Regions from separate parts of the Mesorhizobium sp. P2_A12 genome, predicted to be linked through region 2. Evidence: riboswitches for the same ligand, from Rfam matches in the RefSeq annotation. Region 2 holds a riboswitch; each other region holds the start of a gene.

Region 1 (7,514 bases), on a different contig from region 2:
CTTTTCCGGCTTGGCGTGGTCGGTGAACGCGTCGGGCAGCACCAGTGGGCGTACCTTCAGGCCACTTTCCAGCAAGCCCTCATGGGCAAGGAACTGCAGCACATGGCTGGCGAAGCCGCCGACGGCGCCCTCTTCCACCGTTACCAGAACCTCGTGCGAGCGGGCCAGCCGGCGGATCAAATCCTCGTCGAGCGGCTTGGCGAAACGAGCATCGGCGACCGTGGTGGAGAGCCCGGCCGCGCCAAGCTCCTCGGCGGCGATCAGGCAATCCTGCAGCCGCGTGCCGAAGGACAGCAGTGCGACCTTGGTGCCTTCCCTGACGATGCGGCCCTTGCCGATTTCGAGCACCGCGCCGCGCTCCGGCATGTCGACGCCGACGCCATTGCCACGCGGATAGCGGAAGGCGATCGGGCCGTCATCATAGCTTGCCGCGGTGCGCACCATGTGGCGCAGTTCCGCCTCGTCCGCCGCCGCCATCACGACGAACCCAGGCAAGGTAGCCAGAAAAGTGGTGTCGAAGGCGCCGCAATGGGTGGCGCCGTCGGCGCCGACGAAGCCGGCGCGGTCGATGGGAAAGCGCACCGGCAGTTTCTGGATCGCGACGTCGTGGACGACCTGGTCGTAGGCGCGCTGCAGGAAGGTCGAATAGATCGCGGCGAACGGCTTGTAACCTTCGGTGGCGAGGCCGGCGGCGAAGGTCACCGCGTGCTGTTCGGCGATGCCGACATCGAAGGTCCGCGACGGAAATGCTTCACCGAACAGGTCAAGGCCGGTGCCGCTCGGCATGGCGGCGGTGACGGCGACGATGCGGTCGTCCTCGCGGCCTTCCCTAACCAGGGTTTCGGCGAACACCTTGGTGTAGGCCGGCGCGTTGGCCGGTGCCTTCGCCTGCGCACCGGTAATGACATCGAACTTGTTGACGCCGTGATACTTGTCGGCGGCGGCTTCTGCGGGCGCGTAGCCCTTGCCCTTCTGGGTGACGACATGGATCAGCACCGGGCCTTCGCCATTGTCGCGGACGTTCTTGAGGACCGGGATCAGATGCTCGAGATTGTGACCGTCGATCGGGCCGATGTGATAGAAGCCCAGTTCCTCGAACAGCGTGCCGCCGGTGACGTAGCCGCGTGCATGCTCGACCGCCCGGGTGATCGCACGGTCGGCGCGCTTGCCGAGATAAGAGGTCAGCTTCTTGCCGAAGTCGCGTAGGCCGACATAGGTTTTGCCCGAGGCCAGACGCGCCAGATAGGCGCTCATCGCACCGGTCGGCGGCGCAATCGACATGTCGTTGTCGTTGAGGATGACGATGAGCCGGGCATCGAGCGCGCCGGCATTGTTCATCGCCTCGTAGGCCATGCCGGCCGACATGGCGCCGTCACCGATAACGGCGATGACGTTGTTGCGGCCGCCGGAGAGATCGCGAGCGGCGGCCATGCCAAGGCCGGCCGATATCGATGTCGAGGAGTGGGCGGCGCCAAAGGGGTCGTACTCGCTCTCGGCACGGCGGGTGAAGCCGGACAGGCCCCCTTCCTGGCGCAAGGTGCGGATACGGTCGCGGCGGCCGGTGAGGATTTTGTGCGGATAAGCCTGATGGCCGACGTCCCAGATCAGCCGGTCATCCGGAGTGTTGAAGACATAGTGCAGCGCCACCGTCAGCTCGACCACGCCAAGGCCGGCGCCAAGATGGCCGCCAGTGTGGGACACCGCGTCGATCAGTTCGGCACGAAGCTCGGATGCCAGTTGCGGCAATTCGCTCTCGGCAAGCGTGCGCAGGTCGGCCGGGATGCGGACCTTGTCGAGAAGCGGCGTATGCGGCGTTGAGTTCACGGGTAGGCCTGCTCAGGCTTTCTGTTCATGGGCGGGATAGGCCGGCCGCCGGCGAAAGTAAATGCGTGTCAGTGACGCGGATCAGGCTTTAGGTCCCAAAACCCGGCCACTTTTGGGCGACATGCATCAGCTTTCCGGCAGCGGGATGAATTCTTCCTCATCGCCGGGAACGATATCGAAGCGGCCGGTCTTCCATTCTTCCTTGGCCTGCTCGATGCGCTCCTTGGAGGACGAGACGAAATTCCACCAGATGTAACGCTTCGAGCCGAGCGAGGCGCCGCCGAACAGCATGAAATGGGCGCCACCTTCCGACGATACGACGATCTCGTCGCCGGGCCGAAACACCAGCAGCCGCTCGGCTGGAAAAACATCGCCTGAAATCGAGACCTCGCCTTCGAGCGTGTAGATGGCGCGTTCCTCGGCATCGGCCGGGATTTTCAGGCTGGCGCCCGGCGCCAGCCCGAGGTCGGCATAAAGCGTCTCGGAATTAGCCCTCACCGGGGATCGCAGTCCCTGGAAGTCGCCGATGACGACCCGTCCGCTGACGCCTTCGGCATCGATCTCGGGGAGTCGCAAAGCAGCGGTGTTCTCGAAAACCGGTGCCACTTCCTCCTTGCCGTCCGGCAGTGCCAGCCATGTCTGCAGGCCGGAGACCGACATCGGCGCGCCTCGCAATTCCTCCGGCGTGCGCTCGGAATGGACGATGCCGCGGCCGGCGGTCATCAAATTCACGTCGCCGGGCTGGATGACCATTTCGGTGCCGAGTGAATCGCGATGCCTGATCTTGCCGTCGAACAGATAGGTCACCGTCGACAGCCCGATATGCGGATGCGGACGGACATCGAGCGCCTGGCCCGCGCGCAGGATCGCCGGGCCCATGCGGTCGAAGAAGATGAAAGGCCCGACGAGCCGTCTTTTGGCGGTCGGCAGAGCGCGGCGTACCTGGAAACCACCAATGTCCTTGGCGTTCGGGATGACCATCAGTTCGATCTGGTCGCTGGCAAAGGCGTCGCCGACTTCAGGGTCTTTCCCGGGGAAGAAGCTCATGGACTCTCCTTGTCAGCGGCCGTCGCTGGTTGTTGGATCAGGCAAAACGGATCGCCGATTTTGCCCGTGCCTTGGCGGCCACCTCTTCGCGATTGCGAGGATGCTGATGGGTTTCGAGGGAATCGAGAAGCTCACGCGCCGATGCCGCGATGGCTTCGACCGCATGATCGAAGGCGTGCTGGTTCTGCTTCGAAGGTCGCGTCGTTCCGCTCAATTTGCGAACAAACTGAAGTGCGGCGTCGCGCACCTCGTCATTGGTTGCCGGCGGATCAAAATTGAACAGGGTCTTGATGTTTCTGCACATCGTTTGCGAACCTCCTCTTGTCCTGAAGCCGTTTCAATCGGGACGGCTGCTATCCTCGACCATGATCATGTCCAAAAGCCAGTGAGGCAAGACCATCGTTCGGGAGCATGACTCAGTCGGCGTCGAGCGGCTCCGTTCCAACCGGCTTGCCGTCGCGCGACAGTCTGATCTTCTCGACCTTGTCCTCGGCGGCCTTCAGCAGCCGGTCGCAATGCGCCTTTAGCGCCTCGCCGCGCTCATAGATCCTGATCGACTGGTCGAGCGGCACGTCGCCACGTTCCAGATCATCGACGATCTTTTCCAATGCGTCGAGTGCCTGTTCGAAGCTCATCGCCTTGACGTCTTCGTTGGTCTCTCCAGCCATCATTCATCCTTTCATCAGTCGCCCGACATGGGCGGCGACCGAAAATGCCAGCCCCTGCAGATCGTAGCCACCCTCGAGCAGGCTGACGAGCCGGTTGCCGCTGTGGCGCGTGGCGCGCTGCATCAGTTGGCCGGTCGCCCAGTCGAAATCATCCTCGGTCAGGTTGATCTCTGCCAGCGGATCGCGATGGTGCGCGTCGAAACCGGCCGAAATGATAATCAGGTCGGGCGCGAAATTGTCGAGCGCCGGCAGGACACGCGACAGCAAGGCATCGCGGAAAACCTCGCTGCCGGTCTGCGGCGCCAGCGGCGCGTTGACGATGTTGCCGGCGCCGGTTTCGCTCTTCGCCCCGGTGCCGGGATAAAGCGGCATCTGGTGCGTCGAGCAATAAAGCACCGACGGATCGTCCCAGAAAATATCCTGCGTGCCGTTGCCGTGATGCACGTCCCAATCGACGACGGCAACGCGCTCGACGCCATGTTTCTTCTGCGCGTAGCGCGCCGCAATCGCCGCCGTGTTGAAGAGGCAGAAGCCCATGGCCGTGGTTTTTTCGGCGTGGTGGCCAGGCGGCCGGGCGGCGACGAAGACGTTGTCAGCGCGGCCGGCAAAGACATCGTCGACGGCGGCGTTGGCGGCGCCGATCGCGGTGATCGCCGCTTGCCAGCTCTTCGGACTGACTGACGTGTCGGCGTCGATGCGGGCGATGCCCTCGTCGGGAATGGCGGCGCGGACGCGGGCGACGAAATCGGCGGGGTGCGCGTAGAGAATGGTGGCCTCGTCGCCTTCGGGCGCCGTGATGCGGTCGAGCCCGACAAACGCCTCATCGTCGAGCACCCGCTCGATGGCGCGCAAGCGGTCCGGCCGCTCGGGGTGACCGGGCGGCGTGATGTGCTCAAGGAAGATCGGATGGGTGTAGAGACGAGTGGCCATCCTCCCTATCTAGTGCCCCGACGTCGCGATGGCCATGCGTCGTAGCCTGATGGCTGGGGAAAATCACACATGCGTCCATTGGTGTCGCTGCAGGCATTGGCGTCGTCAGCGCTTCGGCGTAAGGTCACTGCCACTGCCTGGTGCCCGCCGCAAGCGGGAGAATCGGGAACACGGTTGAACTCCGTGGCGTGCCCAACGCTGTAAGGGGGACCGCGCCGGTAAATGCCACTGTCGATGACGGGAAGGCACCGGACGCGGGTTGATCCCGAGCCAGAAGACCGGCCTGGCAGGCATCGTCATCCGCATGGTCAGGCGGACGGCATCTACTGCAATCGCAAGGGGACACGCGATGCCGGAACACATGACCGCCTCTGTTGGCGACGGATTTGACCAGAGTGCGCGCGACGCTGTCTATCGCGCCATGTTTACAAGGCGCGACGTGCGCAGCCATTTCCTGCCAACCGCGCTCGACGATGAGGTGCTGGCGCGGCTGCTGCTTGCCGCTCACCACGCCCCCTCGGTCGGCTTCATGCAGCCTTGGAATTTCATCGTCATTCGCGATGCGGAGCGACGGGAAAAAGTGCGTGACCTGTTCCTGGCGGCGCGAGAGCAGGAACTGCCGGCCATCGCGGAAGAGCGACAGGCGCTCTACCGCAAGCTCAAGCTCGAAGGCATCTGCGAAAGCGCGCTCAACATCTGCATCACCTGCGACCGGCAGCGCTCGAAGGGTTCGCCGCTGGGGCGCTGGCACAATCCGGAGATGGACCTCTACAGCACGGTTTGCGCGGTGCAGAATTTCTGGCTGGCGGCGCGCGCCGAAGGCGTCGGTGTCGGCTGGGTCAGCATCATCGAGGCCCAAGCGCTGAAACAGCTTCTGTCGATTCCCGAGCATGTGACGCCGGTCGCCTATCTCTGCGTCGGCCGTGTTTCCGAGTTCGCGCCAAAGCCGGACCTCGAAGCGCATGGCTGGGGCCGCCGGTTGCCGCTGCCGGAACTGATCATGAGCGAGACCTTTTGCGGGCAAGGTGAAGCGCTGCTCAAATCGACCCTGACGCGCCTCAGCGGGGTCGATGCCGCACCGGCAACCACTGCCGATCAGCGTGTCGCGCCGGCCGTGCCCCAGCGCGAACCGCCGAAAGAGGCCAGCGCCTTGTCCTTGAGTTCCCTGAACTTCGAAGACGCCTCGGCCAGCCGGGCGTCCCAGGCGGGATCGGGCACCTGGCCCTCGATGGTCCTGAAATAGACCTGCATCAGGCAGGCGATGGCGAAGGGCTCGATGAACGCCGCCTTGAAGGCCCAGGCGAAGACGATGGCGAGCACGAAGGCCCAGCCGGCAAGCTGCCCGGGCATGAGGAAAAGAATGGCGCCGGCCGGGGCCAGCATCAGCAGGAAGATAACGAACGAGACGCCCCACATGATGACCGCCAGCCAGACGGCGTTCTTGACCATGATCTTGCCGTTCTGGGCATAGAGCACGACGCCTTGCCGCGCCGTCTCGAACGGCGAGGCTGAATTGATACGGATGTTGTAGCCCAGGATGATCTCGTCGACATAGGTCAGCGACAGGCGGATCACCGTGTTGATGAAGCTGACCAGGCCGCTCAGGCCCGGGATCGGCAGGAAGGCGGCGATGCCGCCGAGCAACCCGGTAATGGCGCGGATGGCGCCCTTGACCAGCTGGTCGACGACGAAAAGGATGTTGGCCTCGGCAAAACGTTGGGTCACGATATCCTTGGCATAGGCGATCTGGTCCTGGCCGTCGGGAATGTCGCGGCCGTCGATCAGATGGACCATGACGGCTATATGGCCGGCCTTGACGACATAGAGGATGTATTCGCGGATCCAGTAGACAGCGATCGAGACGACGCCGAAGCCGACCACCCCGCCCCACAGGGCAAAGGACAGCGGCCCGTCGGGATCGGTGGAGATATGGCCAACGCCGTAGCCAACGGAGGCGCCCGTGCCGGTCGCCACGATATACGCCAGCGTGATGCCGAAATAGACGATCATGCGAAAGACAATGAACGGCCAGGTCCGCATCATGATGGACACCGACCTCCCGATATCAAAATCCCACATGCCCCGAATCTCCGCTCAGAGATGGGGCGAGAGGATGCGCTCAAACCGGCTCATGTCAATCGTGGGCAGTGGCCCCAGGCCGCCAATGGGGATTTCAGACCGGCTGCGAACCCTGCTTCTTGAGCAAGCCTTCGAGCAACTGCCTGAAGGCCGCCACCACCTTCTTCGACGTCGCTTCGGGGTCGTTCGAATTGGCGATCCGCTGCGCTGCCTGGCTGCTGGCGCCGTTGATCAGCCGTGCGGCGGTCTCGGGGTCGACGCTGGGAACGACCACGCCCTCCTCCTGCAGCCTGGTCAGATGATCGGTCATTGAACCGACACACGCATTGGCATTCGGCCATTGTGCCGGATCCCCCAGCACGGCCGGGCCATCCCGGAACATGATGCGCTGGATTTCCGGCTCCAACGCCATTTCGATATAGGTCGTGCATTCGTCGACGAAATGCTGCCAGCGAGTCGGTGCTCTCGACGCCACTTCGTTCACGCGCGTCGCCATCTCGCCGTCGATTTCGGCGATGACCGCCTGCAGCAAGCCCTTCTTGTCGCCGAAGTGATGATAGAGTGCGCCGCGCGTCAGACCGGCCGATGCGGTGAAATCATCCATCGAGGCCTGGGCATAGCCGATCGTGCCGAAGGCGTGGCGGGCGGCCGCGATCAGCTTGGCGCGAGTCTCGGCGATCATCTCCTTGCGAGGTTTGTGCATGGCTTCTGGACCTACTAACATACGCTTCGTATGCCAATTGACATACGCGGCGTATGATCTATCTAACAGTCATACGCATCGTATGTAATTGTCGAATCTTCCTTTGTCGAGGAACCGGACCATGCAAAATCCCTATTCGGAGATCTTTCGCGCCCCCGGCGCCAAGGGCTTTGCAGCCGCTGGCTTCATGGCGCGGCTGCCGATCGCGATGGCGCCAATCGGCATCGTGGCAATGCTGTCGCAGACGCGTGGCGAATACTGGC
Region 2 (7,514 bases):
CAGCCGGCGGCGAACAGGATATCGCCCAAAAGGTCGCCAATCCAGGGCAGGGGATAGAGCAGGCCGAGTGCGATGCTGATGGCGATGGCAGCAACGTAGATCACCGGCGGCCACGGTATGAGCCCTGCCTTCGGCTGGTTCTCGGTCATTTGACCCCTCCCTCCGTCATCTTGTCTTCGGTCTTGGCGGTGCACATACCGGCGAGATCGGATATATGCGTCTTCCATTCGGCAGTCTGGTCGTTGTTGTAGAGCCGATCAAGTGAGGCTTCGCCCTCGAGCGTGTCGAGCATGCAGACACAGTAGCTCGAACAGAACTCGGTGTCGCGCGACTGCTCGCAAGACAGCTGGCAGGTTTTCAGGAAGTTCACCTGCGGGGTTTCGACCTTGGCCGGCATGACTTGCGCGAACAGCCACACAGAGCCGATCAGCAGCGGCTGATGGATCAGGTAGAAGGCCAGGCTGTGGCGGCCGATGAAGACCAGCGGGTTGGCCCAGCGGCCGGGTGCCAATTCGGCAAGCCGGGCAAGCAGGCCCGAAGCGGAGGCGAGTTTCGTCACCGCGATGCCTGCAAGTACGGCGCCGAACCACGGAAACAGCGGAACGTAGTCGTTGGAACGCGGATTGATCGCCGACAGGCCGATCCACCACAGCCACGGATGGTCGAAGGCCTCGAAGCGCAGATAGATGGGCGCTGCGATGACCAGCGCTGCCACAAGCAACGTCAGCAGCGCCGGCAGCCGCAGGAAGGCGAGGCCGAGCAGGCTGGCCAGCGCAATCTCGTGCAGGATGCCGAAGAAGATAAAACCGTCCGGGGTGGCAATGCGGGTGACGACCGAAATGGCGATTGCCGCTCCGGCGACCATGGCGAAGCGCCTCCAGAAGCCGTTCCAGCGGATTTGCCGGCCATGGGCGAGGTACAGGCTGACGCCGACCAGGAACAGGAAGGTCGAGGCGATACAGCGCGCGTAGATCTTCCACCAGCCGAAAGCGGTAAGGCCCGGGTCGGTATAGCCGAAGAATTCCAGGTCCCAGGTGAAGTGGTAGCTCGCCATGGCGATGAGCGCGATGCCGCGCACGATGTCGATGGCGACGATGCGCTTCGGTCGATCCTGAACGGGTGCGGTTGGCGTGTGGATGCTCATGGTCTCGTATTCTGATTCAGCCCCGCAAGACGACTATCACGGTTGCCCCGGACAAAAGAAGGCCGGCAGCTTCGGCAGACGCTGGATCAGGCGCCGCTTTAGGCCAGCGTCGGAAAGCCTTTGGCCGACTTCGCTTTTGCCGGATAGGCGTCGGTTTCCTGTTACCCGCGCAGGAATCACCACGGCAGATTTGACCCGCTGATTCTGCTTTGGGGAAGCAATGTCCACCCATGTGCGCCACCCGGTCTGGCTGCCGGCCTTGCGGCCGGCCGACGCGCGCACCTTCGCCTCGCTCTATGCGGTCGAATCCTTCGCCCGCGCCACGGTGTCGAGCGTCATCCCGATCCAGGCCTACGAGATCCTGCATAACGAGCAGATCGTCTCGATCCTCTACACCATCGTGGCGATGCTCGGCCTGTCGGTAACGCTGTTCATGCCGATGCTGATCCGACGCTTTGCCCGGCGCTGGGTCTACACGGCAGGTGCCTGCCTGCTGGCCATCGGCTCACTGTTCTTCGTCACCCATACGCTTGCCGGACAATTGGCCGGCATGCTGTGCCGCGTGATGGGCGCCAGCGCGCTGTCGATCTCGCTCAACCTCTACATCATGGACCACATCCGCAAGACCGACTTCATGCAGGCCGAATCGCTGCGCATGGCGTGGTCGATGTTGGCCTGGACCGGCGGGCCGACGCTGGGCATCTTCCTCTCCACGCGCTTCGGAATCTATGCCGCGCATGGTGCGGTGGCGGTGTTCGCGCTGGCCTTGCTGGCGCTGTTCTGGACCTACCGCCTCGGCGACAACCCATCGATCCGCCCTGGCAAGACGCGGCCGGCCAATCCGCTCGCCAACATTGGCCGCTTCGTCGCCCAGCCCAGGTTGCGGCTGGCCTGGCTGATCGCCTTCGGCCGCTCCTGTTTCTGGACGACGTTCTTCGTCTATGGGCCGCTGTTCATGGTCATCACCGGCGAGGGCAAGCTGGCCGGCGGTCTTTTGGTTTCGGCCGGCAATGCGTTGTTGTTCATGGCCATCTTCTGGGGCAAGGCGGGAAAGCGCTTCGGTGGCCGCCGAACCATGACATTTGCCTATTTCGCCATGTCGGCCATGCTGCTGGCGGCGGGTGCTGTTGGCGAAACCGCGCCGCTGCTCACCGGCGCCTTGCTGCTCTGCGGCGCTTTCTTCACCATCGCGCTCGATGCACTGGGCTCGACTGCCTTCATGCGCTCGGTGCGATCCTATGAAAGATCGCAGATGGCGGCGGTCTACCGGACCTATCTCGACTTTTCCGAACTGACGCCGCCGCTAGTCTATTCGGTGGTGCTGGCGTTCTTCGGGCTCGGCTCGGTGTTCGTCACGCTCGGCCTGCTGGCGGCGGTCTGCGGCTTCGTGACCTGGCGATACCTGCCGAAATCGCTGTGATCTTCACGGCTTGGGGGTAGCTGCTGCGTGCCGTTCGCGGATCCAGTTGTGGAAGCGGTGCAGGTCGTACTCCTCGGGCATCAGCACGCCGGCCGCATGGCGCCTCGAGCGCAGACCTTTCTGATTGACCTCGCAGATCCCTGCATCCTCCTCCAGCACCTGTTTGCCGAAGGCGACGATGTTGTCGATATCGGTTGCATCAAGCGCCTCCGGCGCAAACAGCCATTCGGCGACAAGCTCGGTCTGCTCGGGGCCGAGCGGCACCAGCCGCACGGTCCTGATATAGTCGACGTGCCCGACGATGAACATCGACGGCAGGTTGGTGGCGTAGGTCTGGCCGGCGGCGCGTTCGGCTGATGTGAGGCCTGTGAAGACCGGTCCATGCGTCTGGCCATCGCGCGACCATGTCTGCGCGCCTGCACGCAGGCCGCCGGAAAACTCCGGCGCGTCATTGTCGGCGTGGCGGGACCATTCGGGATCGTCATGGCGACCCATCAGGCCGCGGCCATAGATCGGCACCAGCCGCGACAGGTCCTTGTGGACGCCCGGACAATGCAGGCACTCGTTGAAGTTTTCCCAAAAGATCTTCCAGTTGCAGTTCATCACCTTGCGCAGCACATGGCCGGTAACAAGCGTTTCCAGCGGCCAGTTGGCGAGACTGCCGGACGCTGGATCGAAGGATGTTTCCGCCGAGCCGGCGGCGTCCTCCTGCAGATTGACGAAGACAAAACCGCGCCACATCGAGAGCGCCACGCGATAGAGCGGATGATTTGCCTTGTCGAAGCCTTCCGGCAGCGACTTCGACGGCACGCGAACGAGGTCGCCGCGCAGCGAATAGGACCAGGCATGGTAGGGGCAGGTGATGAGCCGTGCCTTCAGCCGGCCTTCGCTTTCCTGGCAAAGCTGCGAGCCGCGATGGCGGCACGTGTTGTGGAAGGCGCGCAGTTCGCCGGTTTCGTCGCGGAGCATGACGATTTCCTGCGTGCCGACGCGGAAGGTGCGGAATGAAAGCGGCTGCGCAAGGTCGGCCTCGCGGCAGACGAGCAACCAGCTTTTGTACCAGATGACGTCGAGATCGCGCTGATAGCTGTCCGCATCCCAATAGGCCGACGATGGCAGCGTCGGTTCGGCCCGGGTCAGGCCGTTGTAAGGATCGCGCTCGCTGGCAATGGGCTGCATGGCTGGCTTCCTGTGGATTTGTCAGCCGACACCCGACCATGGGAATTGTCAATTGTTGTGCCGGAGACCCGATTTATCTGGATGGCGCAATCGCGCTGGTTGTCGGCGGAATTTGGTTTGCCGGTCGCGGCGATTTTCCCTATAGTCGCGTTGTCGTCGGTTCCGTTTGGAGCCAAGAGGGAATGCGGTGCGGGCGGACTTGTTGCCCAATGCCGTGGCTGCCCCCGCAACTGTGTGCGGTAGTCCTCTCCATATGCCACTGAAGGTTTCTCTTCGGGAAGGTGGGGAAGGGCGCTGATCCGCGAGCCAGGAGACCTGCCGGCGACAGGAAACTGACTTCGATGCCCTCGGGTGGAGGGCGAAAGGACAAGACATGACTACCGCTTCCGTCTCCCTCGGCGCCTCCGTCTCCTCGCAGTCGTGCTTCATGCAGCTTGCACTCGTGGCGCTGCTCGGCATCTTCGTCGTCGGCTTTGTCGGCTTCTCGCATATCGATGCGGTCCACAATGCGGCTCACGACTATCGCCATTCGATGGCGTTTCCCTGCCACTGACGAGGATTTGACATCATGAACCTGTTTCGCAACGTCGTGTTCATCGCGGCGATCGCAGGGCTCGTGGCCGGCGTCGTTCTCGCCTGCCTGCAGGCCTATGCCACCGTGCCGCTGATCCTCAAGGCGGAAGTCTACGAACAGGCCGGCGGCGGCCACCACCATGACCATGCCGCTCCGGCCGCAACCGATACCAATGCCATGAGCACGGCCGCTCCGGCGGGGAATGCCATGAGCTCCGCCCCGGCGCCGGCGGAAGCAGCCACTCCGGCCGCGGAAGACGAAGGCTGGGCGCCGGCCGACGGTTTCGAGCGTTTCGCCTTCAGCGTTGTCGCCAATATCGTCACCGGCATCGGTTTTGCGCTGATCCTGGTCGCGGTTTCCGAATACGCCGGCGGCATCGGCAATTGGCGCCAGGGCGTATTCTGGGGCCTGGCCGGCTTTGCCGTGTTCACGCTGGCACCTGGCCTCGGCCTGCCACCGGAATTGCCCGCGATGCCGGCGGCCGATCTCACGCAGCGCCAGATCTGGTGGTGGGCAACCGTAGTGGCGACCGCGGCGGGTCTCGGCCTGATTGCGTTCCGCAAGTCGCTGCCGCTCGCGATCCTTGCCGTCCTGCTGATCGTCGCGCCGCATATTGTCGGCGCACCGCAGCCCGACAGTTTCGAGACGCCGATCCCGGAAGGCCTGCACCACCAGTTCGTGGTGGCGGTTACGGTGACCAACCTGGTGTTCTGGCTGGTGCTCGGCGCCGTCGTCGGCGTGGTGCGCGGCCGCTTCACCGGCACCGCGACCAGCCTGCGCGACAGCTTTGCCTGATCGCAGCAAGCTGACCTTCATCATCGGCGGTGCGCGCTCCGGCAAGAGCGCGCATGCCGAAACCCTGGCGACGGTTCTACCCTCGCCATGGACCTATATCGCCACGGCGCAAGCCTATGATGACGAAATGCGTGAGCGTATCGCGTTGCACCGCTCGCGGCGCGGCCAGGGCTGGGCGACCATCGACGCACCGCTCGATCTCGCCGGCACGCTCGAGGCTTTGCCGGACGACCAGCCGGTGCTTGTCGACTGCCTGACACTATGGCTGACCAATCATATGCTGGCCGGACACGACCTCGACCTTGAATGCCGTCGGCTGGCGGACGTGCTGTCGCGGCCGCGCGGGCCCTGGTTCGTCGTGTCCAATGAAGTCGGCCAAGGCATCGTGCCGGACAACGCACTGGCGCGCCGTTTTCGCGATGCCGGCGGCCGGCTCAACCAGCAGGTGGCCGCTGTCGCCGATACGGTGCTGCTGATGGTGGCGGGGCTGCCGCTCAAGGTGAAATGAAATGACCGATATCGACAACAAGACCGACCGGGATGAAGAACGCCACCGCGCCAAGATGGCCAAGCGCAAGGCGGTGCAGGATGCCGAGGTGGCGGCCAAGACGATCGAGAAGGGGCTGCTGATCGTCAACACCGGGCCGGGCAAGGGCAAGACCACCGCTGCTTTTGGTCTGGCTTTGAGGATGCTTGGCTACGGCAAGCGTGTCGGCGTCGTCCAGTTCATCAAGGGCAAATGGCACACCGGCGAGAAGGATGCCTTCGCCGCCTTTGGCGACCGCGTCGTCTGGCACGCCATGGGCGAGGGGTTCACCTGGGAAACCCAGGATCTGAAGCGCGACATCGCGGCGGCCGAAGCCGCATGGGCCAAAGTGCTCGAACTGATGGCCGATCCATCGATCAGCCTGCTGGTGCTCGACGAACTGAACATCGCGCTGCGCTACGATTATCTCGATCTCGACAAAGTGGTTGCGGCGCTGAAGGTGCGGCGCGAGGGCCTGCACGTCGTCGTCACCGGCCGCAACGCCAAGCCGGCAATGGTCGAGGCGGCCGATCTCGTCACCGAAATGGGTGTAACCAAGCACCATTTCTCGGCGGGCGTGAAGGCGCAGCAAGGCATCGAGTTCTGATAGCCTTAACCAGCAGGCCCGATCACGCGACGATGACGATTGCCAAGACCAAACCGAACAGCGCGATCAGCAGATAATCGGCGACACGATAGAGTTTCAGCGCCTGCCTGATGTCGATGCTGTCGGCTTCGCGCCGACCGCCTTCGCCCATGAAGACGTCGTCGACCAGCACGCCGCCATAGCTGCGCGGTCCAGCAAGCGCCAGGCCGAGCGCGCCGGCCATTGCCGCTTCCGGCCAGCCGGCATTGGGCGAGCGGTGTTTTTTCGCGTCGCGCCACACAGCCTGCCAGGCATTTTTCGCATCAGCACCCCTGACGAGGAATGCGGCCAGCACGATCAACAGCGCCGTCAGCCGCGATGCCGGCAGGTTGATCCAATCGTCGAAGCGCGCCGCCGCCCAGCCGAACGCTTCGTGGCGCGGGGTGCGGTGGCCGATCATCGAATCGGCGGTGTTGGCGGCCTTGTAGGCAGCGCCCCCTGCCAGCCCGCCGACGCCGGTCCAGAAGGCGGGAGCAACGATGCCGTCGGAAAAATTCTCGGCCAGGCTCTCGATCGCCGCGCGGCTGACACCGGCCCGGTCGAGCGATTCGGGATCGCGGCCGACGATGCGCGAGACGGCGATGCGTCCAAGAGCAAGGCCACCGGTGTCGAGCGCGTCGGCCACGGCCTCGACATGCTCGTAGAGGCTCTTCTGCGACAGAAGCGATGTCGCCAGAAGAGCGGAAATGATCAATCCCAAGGGAACGAACCAGAGCAGGATCTGCACGGCGAGCCCGATCGCTGCCGGCACCAGCACGATGACCAGCAGCGCCTGGACACCACGCTTGCGACGCAGCGCGTCGGGATCAGTGGCGCGGTTGAGCCGGCCGTCGAGAAAGGATATCAGCCTGCCGAACCACGTCACCGGATGGCCGATGGCGCGAAACAGCCAGTCCGGGTAACCCAGGACGAATTCAGCGGCCAATGACAGGAAAGCGATCAGGATTGACATGAAGCTTCTTGATGGGGCGGTGGACCATGGTGGAAGTCTCGGCCGGGCGAGGGCGCTTTTCCCCAACGCGCCGCAGCCTTTCGTCGACCTCTCGACCGGTATCAATCCGCACTCCTACCCGCTTTTCGAGTTGCCCGCCACCACCCTGTCGCGGCTGCCGGAGGCAGCGCGTGCCAGCGAGCTGGTCGAGATCGCGGCGAGCGCCTATGGCGCGCCATCGCCAGCCAATGTGGCGGCGGCACCCGGCACGCAGATCCTGTTGCCGCGCGTCGCATCGC
Region 3 (7,514 bases), on a different contig from region 2:
GACGAGCGTCCAGTTCGAGAGCGAGGGCACCGTTAAATGGTACAATTCCGAAAAGGGTTTCGGCTTCATTGCTCCTGAAAACGGCGAGAAGGACATCTTCGTTCATGCCACCGCGCTGACCCGCTCAGGACTGAGCATGCTGATGGAGGGTCAGAAGGTGTTTGTCCAATGCGGGCAGGGCAAGAAAGGCCTGGAAGTTCGGAGCATTCGCCTCGCTTAGAGCCAAATGCGTTGGCCTACCAAGATTGCGCCTCAGACAAAGAAAAAGCCCGCCACCGGGAGGAGGTGGCAGCGGGCTCGATTTAGAATGAGACGCGGGAGGAGGTGCGCCCCATTCAGGGTCGGCACCACATCTGGGAGGAGTAGATGGCCGACACCATGATCATACCGATAGCCCCGGATATTGCAATGCACAAATGTTATCTCGCGAGTGCGAAATGATGCCTGATCCGCTTAGCCCATCCTGAAAAACTCCGGTCAGGCTGCGGCTTTCTTGCGGGCACGCTTGGCAGGTGCCGGCGTTTCCGGTTCCTTCGGCTTGCGGCCGAGACCCATGGTCTTGGCCAATGCCGAGCGCGCCGCAGCATAGTTCGGCGCCACCATGGGATAGTCCGCCGGCAGCCCCCATTTCGCGCGATATTCGTCGGGTGTAAGGCCATAGTGGGTAGCCAGGTGACGCTTGAGCGACTTGAACTTCTTACCGTCCTCAAGGCTGATAATGTAGTCGGGTGTAACCGATTTTCTGATCGGCACGGCAGGCTTGAGAGCTTCCGGCTTTTCTGGTGCGGCACTACCAGCAGTGGCTTTCAATGCGATGTGGATCTGGCCAATCAACCCAGGCAGTTCACCGACGGGAACCGGATTGTTCGAAACATAGGCTGAGACGACATGGGCGGTGAGTTCGATGAGACTGTCAGCTTTGCTCTCGGTTTCTTCGGTCATAAAAACGCTCCTGCGGGCTTAGACTAGGCGGTGAGAATCACTTCGTAGCTTAATAGTGACGACAGCGTTTTATGGCAACCAAAGCCATTGCAGGATGTGGCGGATCGCTACGCACCCGGCCGCAGTCGCGGATGTTCCGCTTGAACCGTCATCGCCCTGACAACACATTGTGTCAGGGTCGCCACGCGTCGATGCGGCGCCTCTTCACATAAATTGGCTATTTGGAAGGTTGGAGGAACTAATGAACGCTGAGGCTTTCAGCAGCCCGCTTTTCGTGAGGCGCGCAACGCACATCATCCAAGAGATTGCCGGCCTTGCGGATGCAATCGATTTTCTCAATGAATGGCCGGAAGATCGCAGAGACCTGATCCACGAAGCCGCCCTGAGGGCATGCTACGATGCATACGATGGGCGCAAGCCGGTAAGCACGGCGCGCAATGCGTTTTTCGGCTTTGCGAAGCGCGTCGCCATATTGGAAGATCCAACCCCCGCCATGCAGTGGATCGCCGCCTGCAGATCGGGCAGTGGAAAAGTGCAGGTGTAGACTTCGACGACGAGTTTGAGACTGGCGAGGCGCGTCAAACAGTGCACTATGTCCAGGTTTCACAACTAGACCACGCGAATGAGAAGCATTTCCTCACAGATCGCACGCAACCTGACCATGGCCAGACGCGCCTCACATCGATCGCGTGCCCGCCAATGGCCAGGCCCAGTGGTGCAGGTGCAGCGGTCGCGTTCGGCTGAGCAAAGAAATGCGACCCGGGCTGTTTGCCGCATAGTGGCTATGGAGGAGGGGGATGACCGGCTTGATCAGATTTGAGAGGCCAGTCGTTGTTCAGGTTAGCCGCCGCAGCTCGGAGCGTATCGTGTTCGACGTCAACGACGCGGCCGCTATCTTGCTGCGGGATCTGCATCATGAGACCGATAAACGCAGAATAGCGATGGACACCTGTCTGCAGGTGTTACGCGGTAAGACCCATCCACCAGCCGCTCGACGAGCCTTCGTCGCAGCCGCGCTCGAAGCACGCATTTTGCGCAGCGATTGAGATCTAGTACGCCGCTCATGAACCTCGCCAACTGCACTCGCTAGTGAGCGCGCTCCAAATACCCCTGTCCGGCATCGCCAGGTGCAAGCCAACCCCTCTCCTTCCGCGACGGCTTTCCTGGTCCGGCGCCTCATCTTCCACCATCAAAACACAAGGGGTCCGCCAGCCAGCTGCGGCCGCTCGGCTGCGCCGTCGCGGTGATCGTGATTGCAGCCAGAGGCAGACGGAGCCATCGAGCGGGAATTGGCCCGCTGCAGATGGCGGAGCCTCGATGCCGCCTCAACAGTCTCCACAAGTGCCGTTTGAACCTTCCCCAGCTTGGCCCTGTATCCGGTTCCCGGAACACGCTCCGCGGACCAGCGCCGCGTGATCGCCGATGCTTCTCCCGATGGTCGGGACTGGGGTTTCGGCGACCAAGGGCGGGGAGATGATGGTGATGCTGGATTATCCCAATCCGGAATAATCCGAAACTGGCTGGCGGTGAGCCTTCTCCTTTCTGGCCGGCTCATTTGAGGCCTAAGCCTCCTTCGATCGCCCGCCAACGGCGGCGTGTGGAACAGCTGACTTCGACGCGCCGGAACAAGGGCCTCGGCCAGGCCAAGGTTGCCGAGGCGCTTCACCGGCAGCTCGATTGCCTTGGGTGCGCCGGATAGACTCCCCCTCGATGCCCGGTGTGGCGTTGCCGCTCACCGCCGGCGAGTGTCACCGAGCATCACCCAGTCTGCGCTTTTTCCCGAATTGCGCGTGCCGCAGCCACCATGTTCATCAGGGCAGGGCGGACCTCCTCCCATCTGCGCGTCTTGAGACCGCAGTCGGGATTCACCCACAGTTGCCCATCCGACAATCGCTCGCGCGCAAGCATGATAAGGTTGGAAATCTCCCCCACTTCCGGGACCCGTGGCGAGTGAATGTCATAGACGCCAGGACCGATCTCGTTCGGATACTTGAAGGTTCGAAGCGTATCGAGCAGTTCCATCTGCGAGCGCGAGGTTTCAATGGAGATCACATCGGCATCCATTGCGGCAATCGCGTCCACGATATCGCCGAACTCGGAGTAGCACATATGGGTGTGGATCTGGGTCGCATCGCCGACCGCCGTTGAAGCCAGCCGGAAGCATTCGACAGCCCAGTCGAGATAGGCCTGCCAGTCGGCCTCGCGTAGCGGCAAGCCCTCGCGCAGTGCGGCTTCGTCGATCTGGATCATCCTGGCGCCGGCCTCTTCAAGGTCGCTCACTTCATCGCGAATGGCGAGCGCGACCTGGCGGCAGACGGCTGAGCGGGGAAGGTCGTCTCGGACGAAGGACCAGTTGAGGATCGTCACCGGGCCGGTAAGCATGCCCTTCACCGGCTTCGGCGTCAGCGACTGGGCATCTCGCCACCAGTGTACTGTCATCGGATTTTGTCGCGACACATCTCCAATGATGATCGGGGGGCGCACAAAGCGCGAGCCATAGCTCTGCACCCAGCCGTGTTGCGTGAAGGCGAAGCCGCAGAGCTGCTCAGCGAAATACTGCACCATATCGTTGCGCTCGAATTCGCCGTGGACCAGCACATCGAGTCCGATCTCTTCTTGCCAGCGAACGGCGGCTTCTATCTCTTTCTTCAGGAACGCCTCGTAGTCGACGTAACTCAGCTCGCCCTTGGCATGAGCTGCCCGCGCCTTGCGAACCTCGGCTGTTTGCGGGAAGGAGCCGATCGTCGTGGTGGGGAAGAAAGGCAAACCAAACGTGTCGGCCTGAAGCTTGGAGCGCACGTCGAATGCGCTCTTCCGGCGCGTCATGGCGACCTTGATGCTGGCGACCCGGCCTTCGACGAGCGGATCATGCACCTTCGCGGATGTCGCGCGAATGGCGGCAGCCTGAGCCGACGCCTCCAGTTCGGCGGCGACCGCGTCCCGGCCTTCGGCCAGCGCACGGGCGAGCACGACCAGCTCGTCGGCTTTTTGCGCCGCGAAGGCGAGCCACGACTTCACATCCGCATCGAGGGCCGTCTCCATGTCCAGGTCGATCGGCACATGCAGCATCGAGCAGGACGGGGCGATCTCCACGCGGTCCAGCGGCCAGCCGGCGACGATCGGCTTGATGCGGTCAAGTATGGCAGGCAGGTTCGCGCGCCACACGTTGCGGCCGTCGATCAGCCCGAGCGAGAGCACAAGGTCCTTCTGCGCGAGCCGGCCGACGGTCTCCAACTGCTCTGGAGCGCGCACGAGATCGACATGCAGTCCCGCCACGGGCAGGGAAATCGCGGTCTCGAGATTGTCGCCCAGCGATCCGAAATAGGTAGCGACCATGATCTTCAACTCCGGTGCTGCTTTCGACAGCCGGCAGTAGGCGAATTGGAGCGCATCCCGTTCGTTGGGAATCAGATCCAGCACGAGCGCCGGCTCATCGATCTGCACCCAATCGGCTCCCGCGAGCTTCAGCCTCCGCAGGAGCTCCTCGTAGACGGGCAGCAGCCGTGGCAGGAGCGCGATAGGGTTGAAACCTTCCTCAGGTGACTTCGCCAACTTGAGAAAGGTAACCGGTCCAAGCAGGACCGGGCGCGTGTGGATGCCGAGCGCCCTGGCCTCGAGGAAATGATCGACCGGTTTCGCCGACGAGAGGGCAAAGCTCTGATCGTCGGTAAGTTCCGGCACAATGTAGTGATAGTTGGTGTCGAACCACTTGGTCATTTCCATCGCGGCAAGGCCATGCCCGTTGGCCGCATGCTTGTCACCAGCATGTCCACAATCCGCGGCCTGACCTTGGTTGCCGCGCGCCATGGCGAAATAGGTATCGAGTGGGACCTCGCCGTCAGTCCAGGCGTATCGTGCCGGCACGGCGCCGACCATGGCGACGGTGTCGAGCACATGGTCATAAAGCGAGAAATCGCTGGACGGGATTTTCGACACGCCGTGGTCGTGCTGCTCCCTCCAGCTGGCGGCGCGTAGCCCCTTCGCCGTCGCGAGCAGGTCGGCAGCGGGAGATTTTCCGGACCAGTAGCTTTCAAGCGCGAATTTTAGTTCCCGCCGTCGACCGATACGCGGCACGCCGAGCGTTGCCACAGGAATTTGTTGAGAGACAGTCATGCCATACCCCGATGGTTGGGGCGTGGGGACAAGGAACGCGCGAGCAGGCGGCACGAAGCCGGGCTACCGCGACCACCGAGACACCCCGCCCGTGGACGTTGTTCGTCGTGGCAGGTCTCCTGGCTCGCGGGTCAAAGCCTCTGCCCGTCTTCCCGAGGCCGTTCGCCTCAGTGACACCAATGGGCTTGGCTCGCCGCTAACAGTTGCGGGGGCAGCGCCGGCATCGCACCGGCTTCCCTCTTAGCTCCGCTACGGCAGTGCCGCGCGGAGAACCACGACATGCGCACAATCACAGCAGCTTCGCTCCTTGTCAATACATATAACGAGATGTTTATGTGATGATGCGAATAATGCCCTTGCGCTGATCGGTCTCTTTCGCCCAAAGCCGCATACGATGCCGCCTCTCATCAGTGCAGGCTCGGAGAGGTCCTTGTCCCCATCGGCGACGCCGGATCAGATCGAGGTCGCCGGGCTCAAAGGGCGTAAAGTCGGGCCAGGTCGTCACGGTCAGCCGGGAAATCCCGGTATTTGTTCCCGCTCGGCTTCGCTCAGCGTGCTTGCGCACTCGCCCATCAGCACGCTGATAACCATGTCCGGAAGCGGAAAGGAGAGGTGGCGCCTCAGGTCGGCGGAACTGGGGCTGGGCCTCCAGCGTCTCGAACAACTGAGCGGCGATCGCCTCGACCTGCTGCGCGAGCAGCTTCACCCTGCGATTGCTGAAGGCCGGCGCCACGATCGTGCGTAACCGGGCATGCTCGCCCCCCTCGTGCGAGACCAGCCACCCCGGCGAACCGAGAATCACCGAATCCGGGGTGAATGCCGCACTCTCTAAGCGACGGAAGGGCGGAAGCTGACCGGCAGGCGCTGCGGGCAGCGAATGACGTAAGACGGCATGTAGACGACGTCCTCCGCGGCGATGGTCAGGGCCAGATCCTCCAGCCGCCCGAACAGCGCGGGGAAGGCGCAGCGCAATTCCAGGCGCGCCAGCGCAGCGCCCAGGCAGGAATGCGGCCCCTCGCCGAATGACAAATGCGGGTTGTGCCGCCGGGTGACATCGAACCTGTCGGCGCCGGGACCGAAGGCCTTTTCGTCCCGGTTCGCCGCATGGAACGCCATCAGGACGGCATCGCCGCGGCGGACCATGCATCCGTCGATCTCCACGTCCTGGGTGGCATAGCGGAACGGCAGATTGGCCGCTGAGCTGCCCCAGCGCAGGATCTCCTCGATCGCCTGTGACCAAGGAACTTGGCCGCTGCGCACCAGGTGCAGTTGCTGCGGATGCGTCAGCAATGCCAGCACGCCATTGCCGATGACGCTGGCGGTGGTCACGAAGCCCGCAGAGAGCACCATGAACAGCATGTCGATGAGCTCGGTGTCGGAAACGAGCTCGCCTTTGTCACGGGCGACGATCAGGGCCGAAGCCAGATCATCGCCGAGCTGGCCCCGCTTGAGCGCGATAAGGCGACGGAAGAACTCCGGGATGCGCTGCCGCGTCTGTCGCACCTCTTCGGCTGTGGCGGAGGTGTTGGCCAGGCTGTAGGTGAGCGCGACGATCTCTTCACGCTGTTCGTCCGGCAAACCGAACAGTTCGGCAATCACGTTGGTGGGCAGCGGAACGGCGAACTCGCACATCAGATCGGCACTGCCGCCGCGCTGCGCCATCTCGGCCAGGAGTCGATCGACGCATTGTTCGATCCGTGGCGCCAGCAAGGCGATACGACTGGGCGCGAAGCTGCTGGACAGCAGGCCGCGCAAGCGACGGTGATCGGCGCCGTGCGCCGTGGTCATGTTGTCCACTTTGCATATCCCGATCAGCGGATGATCCTCGGGAATCTCGCCGTCCTGCAGCGCCCGCCACTGTCGCCAGTCCTTGTTGAAACGGTGGTCGGAAAGCATCTGCCTGAGCGTCTGGTGACGGCCTGCCGCCCAGGCCACCACACCGCCTGGCAGCGACACTCGCGCCATCCCCCCCTGCTGCAGAATCGCAGAAGAAAGACGATCAAGTTGCGTGGGAGCGGCCGGCACACCGATCACGTCGCAATGATCGTTTTCTACGCGCATGCCAACAACTCCTTTAAGAACCATCGCGGGTCCACTTCTCGGCACGGATGATCCGCGCGCGGACTTCGAAAAGTGCCCCTTTTGTGTGGTTCGTCCTCAGAAGCGGTAGGTGAGACCTGCGCCTATCAACCAGGGATCGAGCTTGGCCTTGCCCGTGAGCTTGGCGCCGGCGACAGTGACGTCGAAGTCGGGCTTGAGGAAAAGCTTCTTCACGTCGAAGTTGACGCCCCAGTGCCGATCTACCATGTAGTCGAATCCAACCTGCAGCGCGGCGCCGAATGTGTTCTTGACCTTGAGATCATCGGCGCTGCCGACTTGCTGATGATAGAAGATCGTATAGTTCACGCCGGCGCCGACATAGGGCGTGAAGGCGCCGAAATCGGTAAAATGATACTGCA
Region 4 (7,514 bases), on a different contig from region 2:
CGGCGGGCATTTCATCTGGCCCGATGACGATGGCGGACCGGTCTTGCTGGTCGGGGGTGGTTCGGGCGTCGTGCCTTTGATGTCGATGGTCCGTCATCGCGCCAAGCGCAATTCGAGCGTGCCCGTCGCCCTGGTCTTTTCAGCGAGGATCTGGGACGAAGTGATCTTTCGTGACGAACTGGTTGCCCTCGATGACCGCAAGGACGGCTTCGACCTGGTGCTGACCCTGACGCGCGAAGCTGCACGCCGTCCAGCCGATTATTCGCGGCGGGTGGACGTTGCCATGATGGTGCAATCCATGGCGCACCTGCCCGGACCGCCCGATATCGCCTTCGTCTGCGGCTCCAACGCCTTCGTTTCGGCTGCCGCCCAAGCCCTGATCGACGCGGGCGTTGCAGCGGAAATCATCCGCACCGAGCGTTACGGGGTTTGAACTGACACGGCCTTTCGAGAGGTTTCGTGTAGCCGTCGTTCTGAGGCCTGGCATCGCCCGCCGGTCACGCCTCGATTTCGAGCGCCGAAAGCGGCTTCGAGCAGCAGGCGAGGATAAAGCCGTCGTCGATTTCGTGATCGAGGATGCCACCATTGTGGCTCATCTCGACATCGCCCGCGACCTTCTTCACTTTGCAGGTTCCGCAGAGGCCGAACTCGCAGGCGGCGGGAATCCGCACGCCCGAGGCGCGGGCCGTCTGCAGCACGGTCTGGCCGGCGACGCATTCGGCCTCGACATCCGAAAGCGAAAACCGGATCGGCGTCGCGGCTTCGACGACAACCGCGGCGCCGTCTTCCGCCGGCAAGGTGAACGGTGCCGGGATCTCCTCCACAACAGGCGCGGCAAAGCTCTCCTGGTGGTATTTCGTCATGTCGAAGCCGGCGGCGTCTAGCATGCCGCGCACGGCGCGCATGAAGGGATCGGGGCCGCAGCAGAAGATTTCGCGCTCGCGGAAATCGGGCGCCAGCAAGGGCAGCCGGATCGCGTCGATGCGGCCCATATGGCCGAACCAGCCCTCGCGGCTGGACCGCTCCTCGATCATGAAACCGAGCGACAGACCCGGCATGTGGCTGCCGAGCAGTTCGAGCTCCTTGCGGAAAATGATCTCTTCCGGGCGCCGTGCGCAGTTGACGAACCCGACATCGGTCCATGGCGCGCAGTCATTGAGCCAGCGTAGCATCGACATCATCGGCGTCACGCCGGAGCCGGCTGAAATGAACAGGTACTTGGCCGCCGGGTGGCTGTGCAGCGAAAAGTCGCCGGTCGGCCCATAGGCCTTGACGTGCGAACCGGGCGTCAGATGATCGAACATCCAGCGTGTGCCGATGCTGCCCGCTTGCGCCTTGATCGTCACTGCGATCGAGAACGGCCGCGATGGCGAAGACGACAGCGTATAGGTGCGCATCAGCGGCCCGTCGGCGGTCGGCAGTTCCAGCGTCACGAACTGACCCGGCTTGTAGCGGAACCAGGTCTGGTTGTCGGAGCGGAAGGTGAAGGTCTTCACATCAGGCGCTTCGTCGCTGACGCCGATCACTTCCAGCACCTGGAGCCTGTCGTTCCAGGGCGTCATCTGGTCGAGATGGCGATAGAGGCCGAGATCGGTCATCGCATTCATCCTTTTGTCCTCACTATTGCCCTATGCATGTCGAGATCCCAAAACCACTGCGCACTTTTGGGCGACATGCACTAGGCAACGCTGCGCAGCGCCGGCCGGCCGCCTTCGGCAAGGCGCGGGCCGATGAACGACGCGTACCACTCGACGAACTGGATGACGCCACCCTCATGCAGCTCCGAATAGGGGCCGGGCTCGTAGGCGGGCGACAGGATGCCGAAGGCGTTTTCCTCGACGATCCGCCGGTCCTGGTCGTTCGTCTCGGTCCAGACGTGGGTGAGTTCGTCGAGATCGTAATCGACGCCTTCGACCGCATCCTTGTGGACCAGCCATTTGGTCGTTACCGCCGTCTCCGTGGCGCTGATCGGCAACACCCGGAAGGTGACGGCGTGGTCGCCCAGGATGTGGTTCCAGGTCGTCGGATAGTGATAGAGCAGCAGGGAACCGATGCGGTCGGTCGAAACGCTGTCGGACAGGTTCTTCTTGACCGCACGCTTTCCCGTCATCGTGTAGCTGACGGCGTCGCGCAACAGCGGCGCGCGGGTGGCGCGGTACTGTCCGGCCGGGTCGATGCGGAATTTGCTTGGCAGGCCGGCTGCTTCGCATTTCGCCCAGTGCGCAAGCATTTCCGGGTCGCTGTCGGCGCCTTGCACGCCGGTCACCGTGGGTGCCTCCGGAAACGTCTTGCAGAGCTCCGGATGATTGCCGGCGCAATGATAGCACTCGCGGTTGTTTTCCCAGACCAGCTTCCAGTTGCCCTTCTCGACAATGGTCGACTCGAACGCCACCTTGGCCTCGCGCAGCCGGTGCGGCAAAAGGTAGGGCTCGATCATCGCGCGCATCGGTGCGAAATCCGCCGGCTCCTTGGCCAGGCAGATGAAAATGTAGCCACCGACGCTTTCGCAGGCGACTGGCTTCAAGCCGAACTGGCTCTTGTCGAAACCGTCGGCCATCTGCCTGGCAAACAACAGCCTTCCGTCCAGCTCATAGGTCCATTGGTGATAGGGGCAGACCAGCTTTGCCGCCGTGCCCTTGTCGGAATTGCAGACGCGGCTGCCGCGATGGCGGCAGGAATTGTGGAAGGCGTTGATATTGCCCTTCTGGTCGCGGACAAGCACGACTGGATAGTCGCCAATCTGCGCCGTGATGTAACTGCCCGGCTTCGGCAGCTCGCAATCATGACCGATGAACAGCCAGTCGCGATACCAGATCAGCTCCATGTCGAGCTTGAAATAGTCTGGATCGGTGTAGAAGGGCTGTTCCAGCGAAAAGCCTTGCCGGCGCCCACTCAAGAGCCTCAGCATGTCGTTGCGAGCATCCATGTCCTGTCCTCGTTTCTAAGGACTGAACTGGTGGTGACGGAGGAAGGATTGGACGCAGGCCGGCGATCCGCCGGACATGCACTATCCACCTCTTGACCGCCCACCGCGATCAGTCGAGTCTAGACATCTCGGGCTGGTTTCCGGGCTCTGGAGTTGTCCTTGCGGACCATCGCGACACCTTCCCAGGCGATTGCCCAGTGGTCTCCCGTTGCGACTTGAACTCCACCACCGTTGCGGGGGCAGCGCCGGATTCTGACCGGCTTCCCAATTCTCCACCTCGTCGTCACGAAGCGGCACCTGAGATGGCATGATCTAATCACGATCGCGGGCGCGCCATCGGCATGAAAACGACATCGTATCCATGCGGCGCGACACGCTTGCGAAACGTTCCGGTGGGCGATCGCGGAGCGGAAGCCCTATCTCTTGGGCAACCATAGCCGGCTGCAATATCGCCGAATCTGCCCCCTTGTCGGGAAGCAAAGAAGGCTATCGGTATCGAAAAGTGACTATTAGCAGCCTCTAAAATCGAACCGAACGGTTCGTTTCTGTTGACGGTGCGTGCAGGACGTGTGAACGCTGGGCCTCCGACACAGTTGGTGATCGGGGTGGCTGTTTTGTACAACTATTTGATATAACTTAGAAAAACATTGAGTGTGGAAACCCCTGGCACAATTTCAAGTGGTGGATTCTTGGTCCACGCGGAACAACTTCGTGATTGGAAATGACTGGATGGCTCTCCCACATCGGGGCTGTCCGGAACGACGCGATTTCTTTCCAAGACACGCCGCTAGACGGACGGCAAAAATAAGAAATACTGGAGTACCAAAAAATGAAAAAGATCATCCTCACTGCCGCCGCCCTTCTGGCCATTTCCGGCAGCGCCTTCGCGAACAGCGACCACTATGGTTCGAATGCCCCGGCAGCCACCGCTGCTGTCGACAGCTCGTACACCGCTTCGACCAAGAAGTCGGAGCCGGCTGCTCAGACGCCTGCCCAGGGTAGCAACCGTAACCTCTTCGGCAACAACTAACAGCCGATTCCCAGGGGCGGCGGGCTCTCCCGCCGTCCTGGCGAAAACCAGAATTCAGGAGACTTGAAATGAAGAAGATCATGCTTGCTGCCGCCGCCGTCCTGGCGATCTCCGGCAGCGCTTTCGCCGCCAGCGACAACTACGGTTCGAATGGCGCAAACCAGCCTGCTGTCGGTTCGGTTGACAACTCGCAAACGAGCTCGATCCGCAGCAGCGGTGGTTTCGTCGGCAAGCTGCTCAACTCGTCGGGTGACGTAGAGAAGTCCGCCCCTCAGAGCGCCGACCGCGACCTCTTCGGCAATCACTAACAGCCGAAGTTGATTTCCAAAAAAGAGCGGCGGGCCCCGCCSCTCTTTTCGTGTCGAGACTTGGTTCTGTCTCAAGCCGCCTTTACTTCCGGCTGACGGAGCGAGAAGGAGTGCCCGTCCGCGTCGAAGATGTGAAGGTCGTTCGCGTCCGCGCTCAGCCGCAGCGTCGCACCGCGTTTGACCTCGACATTGCCAGGCAGCTTGGTCACCAGGGGCAGGTCGGCGCGGCCGATGTCGACATAGACAAGCTGGACCTCGCCGAGTTGCTCGACATAGTCGACCGTCCCCTCGAACAGATAGTCCGTGCCGCTGGCGATGATCAGATCTTCCGGCCGCACGCCGAAACTCACCGCAGCACCCTTTGCCGAAGCCGGCGTCGCGATCGGCACGCTTGCCTTGCGCCCGCCGACATGGCTGATGACGGTCGGGTTTCCGGTCTTGTCGATGGTAGCCGGCAGAATGTTCATGGCCGGCGAGCCGATGAACTGGGCAACGAACAGGTTGCCGGGCTTCTTGTAGAGGTCCATCGGCGTGCCGACCTGCTCGATATGGCCTTCCTTGAGCACCACGATGCGATCGGCCAGCGTCATCGCCTCGACCTGGTCGTGGGTGACGTAGATCATGGTCGTGTTGGGCATCGATTCCTTGAGCTTGGCGATCTCGATGCGGGTGGCGACCCGCAGTGCGGCGTCTAAGTTAGACAGCGGCTCGTCGAACAGGAACACTTTCGGATTGCGCACGATGGCGCGGCCGATGGCGACGCGCTGGCGCTGGCCACCTGACATCGCCTTGGGCAGGCGGTCGAGATATTTGGTCAACTGCAGGATTTCCGCCGCCTGCCTCACGCGGCGGTCGATCTCGGCCTTGTTCTCCTTGCCGATCTTCATCGAGAACGCCATGTTGTCGTAGACGGTCATGTGCGGGTAGAGCGCGTAGGACTGGAACACCATGGCGATGCCCCGCTTCGATGGCGGCACGTCGTTGACGACCTCGCCGGCGATCTTGAGTTCGCCGGAGGTGATTTCCTCCAGCCCGGCGATCGACCTCAGCAATGTCGACTTGCCGCAGCCCGACGGGCCGACAAAGACGATGAACTCGCCCGATTTGATATCGAGGTCGATGCCGTGGAGAATGTTCAGATTGCCGTAGGACTTCTTCACTTGTCTTAGCGTGACATCGGCCATTGGTTTCCTCCCAGTGATTGAAATTCAAGTGATCTGAAATTCAGTCGATGCGCCCGAACCAGGCGCCGTAGCCGTCGAGCTGTATGGAGCCACTGCTCGCCTGCCCCGAAAATCCGTGTCCCGGCAAAGGGTGCAGCGATCGGTTGCCAAGGTCAATCTTGGTTGGCCTGGCTCCCAGATTGAAGACGCAGACGACCTGCTCATTGCCCGCTCGGCGTGTGAAGGCGACCGTATCGCCCTCACTTTCGATGAATGTGATGTCGCCCTTGGCCAGCGCCGGATGGGCGCGGCGGAAGGTGAGAAAGCGCCGGTAGTGCTCGAGCAGCGAGCTCTCGTCGCCCTGCTGGACATTGACCGCTTGCGACAGGTGCTTGGCCGGCACCGGCAGCCATGGCTTGGCCGAGGAGAAGCCGCCATTCCTGGCACTGCCGTCCCACACCATCGGTGTGCGGCAGCCGTCGCGGCCCTTGAATTCCGGCCAGAAGCGAATGCCGTAGGGGTCCTGCAAATCCTCGAAGCGGAGGTCGGCCTCACCGAGCCCAAGCTCCTCGCCCTGGTAGATGCAGACCGAGCCACGCAGCGACATCAGCAGCGCCGAGATGACCTTGAGATAGGCGGTCGGGTCGGCTTCGCCTGCCGCCCAGCGCGAGGCCGGGCGCATCACGTCATGGTTGGAAAAGGCCCAGCACGACCAGCCGTCGCTGGCGACCTTGCCGAACGATTCCAGCACCGAACGGACCTTGGCCGCGCTGATCTTTTCCGGCGCCAGGAAGTCGAACGAGTAGCACATGTGGACGCGCTTGCCGCCGGCCGTATAGGCCGCCACCACTTCCAACCCACGTTGCGAATCGCCGACTTCGCCGACTGCGGCGGTAGCCGGATATTCATCGAGCAGGGCGCGGAAGCGTTCGAGGAAGCCGAGGTTTTCCGGACGGCTCTTGTCGTAGAGATGGTCCTGGTAGTTGTAGGGATTGACCGCGGGCGCGGTCTGGTCGTTGCGCTGCTCGGGCGGCAGCGGCGGATTGTTTTCCAGGCCCTGGCTGTGGAAGTAGAAATTGATGGTGTCGAGGCGGAAGCCGTCGACGCCGCGCTCCAGCCAGAAGCGGGTGACGTCGAGCAGCGCGTCCTGGACTTCGTGGTTGTGGAAGTTGAGATCGGGCTGCTCGGCCAGGAAGTTGTGCAGGTAATATTGCTGACGGCTGGTGTCCCATTGCCAGGCCGAGCCGCCGAAGATCGACAGCCAGTTGTTGGGCGGCGTGCCGTCCGGCCTGGCGTCCGCCCAGACATACCAGTCTGCCTTCGGGTTGGTGCGGCTCGAGCGGCTTTCCTTGAACCATGGGTGGTTGTCGGCAGTGTGCGACAGCACCTCGTCGATCATCACCTTCAAGCCCAGCCTGTGTGCCTCGGCGGTCAGCGCGTCGAAGTCGGCCAGCGTGCCGAACATCGGATCGACGTCGCAGTAATCGGTGACGTCGTAGCCGAAATCCTTCATCGGCGATTTGAAGAACGGCGAGATCCAGATGGCATCCGCACCGAGTGCCGCGATGTAGGGGAGCCGGCCGATGATGCCCTGCAGGTCGCCGATGCCGTCGCCGTTCGAGTCCTGGTAGCTGCGAGGATAGATCTGGTAGATCACCGCACCTCGCCACCAGTCGCGATCGACGGCGAGGTCAGGCTTCGAACTGGCCTTCAAAGCGGATTGCATTGTCTCAGCCTCCTTTCACCGAGCCGGCAAGCAGCCCGCGGACAAAATAGCGCTGCAGCGAGAAGAACACGATCAGCGGCACGATGATGGTCACGAAAGCCGACGTCGTCAGGATCTCCCAGTCGCCGCCCCGTGAGCCAAGCAGCGCGTTGAGTTTGGCGGTCAGCACGATCTGGTCTGCCTCCGTACCCAGGAAAACCATCGCGACCAGCAGATCGTTCCATACCCACAGGAATTGGAAGATGGCAAACGAGGCCAGCACCGGGAACGACAGCGGCAGCACGATCTTGACGAAGATCTCGAAATCGCTGGCGCCGTCGATGCGCGCCGATTCCATGATTTCGCGCGGCAGGCCGGCTAT

The links. A riboswitch is a leader RNA that binds a small molecule or an ion and turns the genes downstream of it on or off. The one in region 2 is predicted to bind cobalamin.
Region 1: it holds a riboswitch for cobalamin, as region 2 does, so the genes downstream of both, bluB (5,6-dimethylbenzimidazole synthase) here and AC1DZU_RS25155 (CbtB domain-containing protein) in region 2, are expected to answer to the same signal.
Region 3: it holds a riboswitch for cobalamin, as region 2 does, so the genes downstream of both, metE (5-methyltetrahydropteroyltriglutamate--homocysteine S-methyltransferase) here and AC1DZU_RS25155 (CbtB domain-containing protein) in region 2, are expected to answer to the same signal.
Region 4: it holds a riboswitch for cobalamin, as region 2 does, so the genes downstream of both, AC1DZU_RS02735 (aromatic ring-hydroxylating oxygenase subunit alpha) here and AC1DZU_RS25155 (CbtB domain-containing protein) in region 2, are expected to answer to the same signal.

The regions. Positions count from the first base shown of each region.
Region 1 is NZ_JBFUCU010000003.1:237,926-245,439, forward strand. It holds gene dxs (1-deoxy-D-xylulose-5-phosphate synthase) at 1-1,824, opposite strand, end outside; gene AC1DZU_RS08710 (pirin family protein) at 1,951-2,871, opposite strand; gene AC1DZU_RS08715 (DUF2277 domain-containing protein) at 2,909-3,175, opposite strand; gene AC1DZU_RS08720 (exodeoxyribonuclease VII small subunit) at 3,288-3,539, opposite strand; gene AC1DZU_RS08725 (histone deacetylase family protein) at 3,543-4,469, opposite strand; cobalamin riboswitch at 4,591-4,770, shown strand; partial or broken gene bluB (5,6-dimethylbenzimidazole synthase) at 4,831-5,448, shown strand; gene AC1DZU_RS08735 (hypothetical protein) at 5,565-6,548, opposite strand; gene AC1DZU_RS08740 (TetR/AcrR family transcriptional regulator) at 6,643-7,251, opposite strand; gene AC1DZU_RS08745 (MFS transporter) at 7,373-7,514, shown strand, end outside.
Region 2 is NZ_JBFUCU010000013.1:57,210-64,723, reverse strand. It holds gene AC1DZU_RS25175 (methyltransferase family protein) at 1-149, opposite strand, end outside; gene AC1DZU_RS25170 (heparan-alpha-glucosaminide N-acetyltransferase) at 146-1,144, opposite strand; gene AC1DZU_RS25165 (MFS transporter) at 1,365-2,564, shown strand; gene AC1DZU_RS25160 (aromatic ring-hydroxylating oxygenase subunit alpha) at 2,568-3,743, opposite strand; cobalamin riboswitch at 3,884-4,080, shown strand; gene AC1DZU_RS25155 (CbtB domain-containing protein) at 4,117-4,296, shown strand; gene AC1DZU_RS25150 (CbtA family protein) at 4,312-5,112, shown strand; gene cobU (bifunctional adenosylcobinamide kinase/adenosylcobinamide-phosphate guanylyltransferase) at 5,105-5,620, shown strand; gene cobO (cob(I)yrinic acid a,c-diamide adenosyltransferase) at 5,622-6,245, shown strand; gene cbiB (adenosylcobinamide-phosphate synthase CbiB) at 6,268-7,236, opposite strand; gene cobD (threonine-phosphate decarboxylase CobD) at 7,235-7,514, shown strand, end outside.
Region 3 is NZ_JBFUCU010000028.1:22,927-30,440, reverse strand. It holds gene AC1DZU_RS32320 (cold-shock protein) at 1-220, shown strand, start outside; gene AC1DZU_RS32315 (Ros/MucR family transcriptional regulator) at 478-942, opposite strand; gene AC1DZU_RS32310 (DUF982 domain-containing protein) at 1,184-1,486, shown strand; gene AC1DZU_RS32305 (DUF982 domain-containing protein) at 1,740-1,988, shown strand; gene metE (5-methyltetrahydropteroyltriglutamate--homocysteine S-methyltransferase) at 2,701-5,031, opposite strand; cobalamin riboswitch at 5,148-5,347, opposite strand; partial or broken gene AC1DZU_RS32295 (cytochrome P450) at 5,623-5,917, opposite strand; gene AC1DZU_RS32290 (cytochrome P450 family protein) at 5,884-7,116, opposite strand; gene AC1DZU_RS32285 (OmpW/AlkL family protein) at 7,213-7,514, opposite strand, start outside.
Region 4 is NZ_JBFUCU010000001.1:558,927-566,440, forward strand. It holds gene AC1DZU_RS02725 (ferredoxin reductase) at 1-433, shown strand, start outside; gene AC1DZU_RS02730 (FAD-binding oxidoreductase) at 498-1,598, opposite strand; gene AC1DZU_RS02735 (aromatic ring-hydroxylating oxygenase subunit alpha) at 1,679-2,926, opposite strand; cobalamin riboswitch at 3,041-3,242, opposite strand; gene AC1DZU_RS02740 (DUF680 domain-containing protein) at 3,756-3,956, shown strand; gene AC1DZU_RS02745 (DUF680 domain-containing protein) at 4,025-4,264, shown strand; gene AC1DZU_RS02750 (ABC transporter ATP-binding protein) at 4,336-5,448, opposite strand; gene bglA (beta-galactosidase BglA) at 5,489-7,153, opposite strand; gene AC1DZU_RS02760 (carbohydrate ABC transporter permease) at 7,158-7,514, opposite strand, start outside.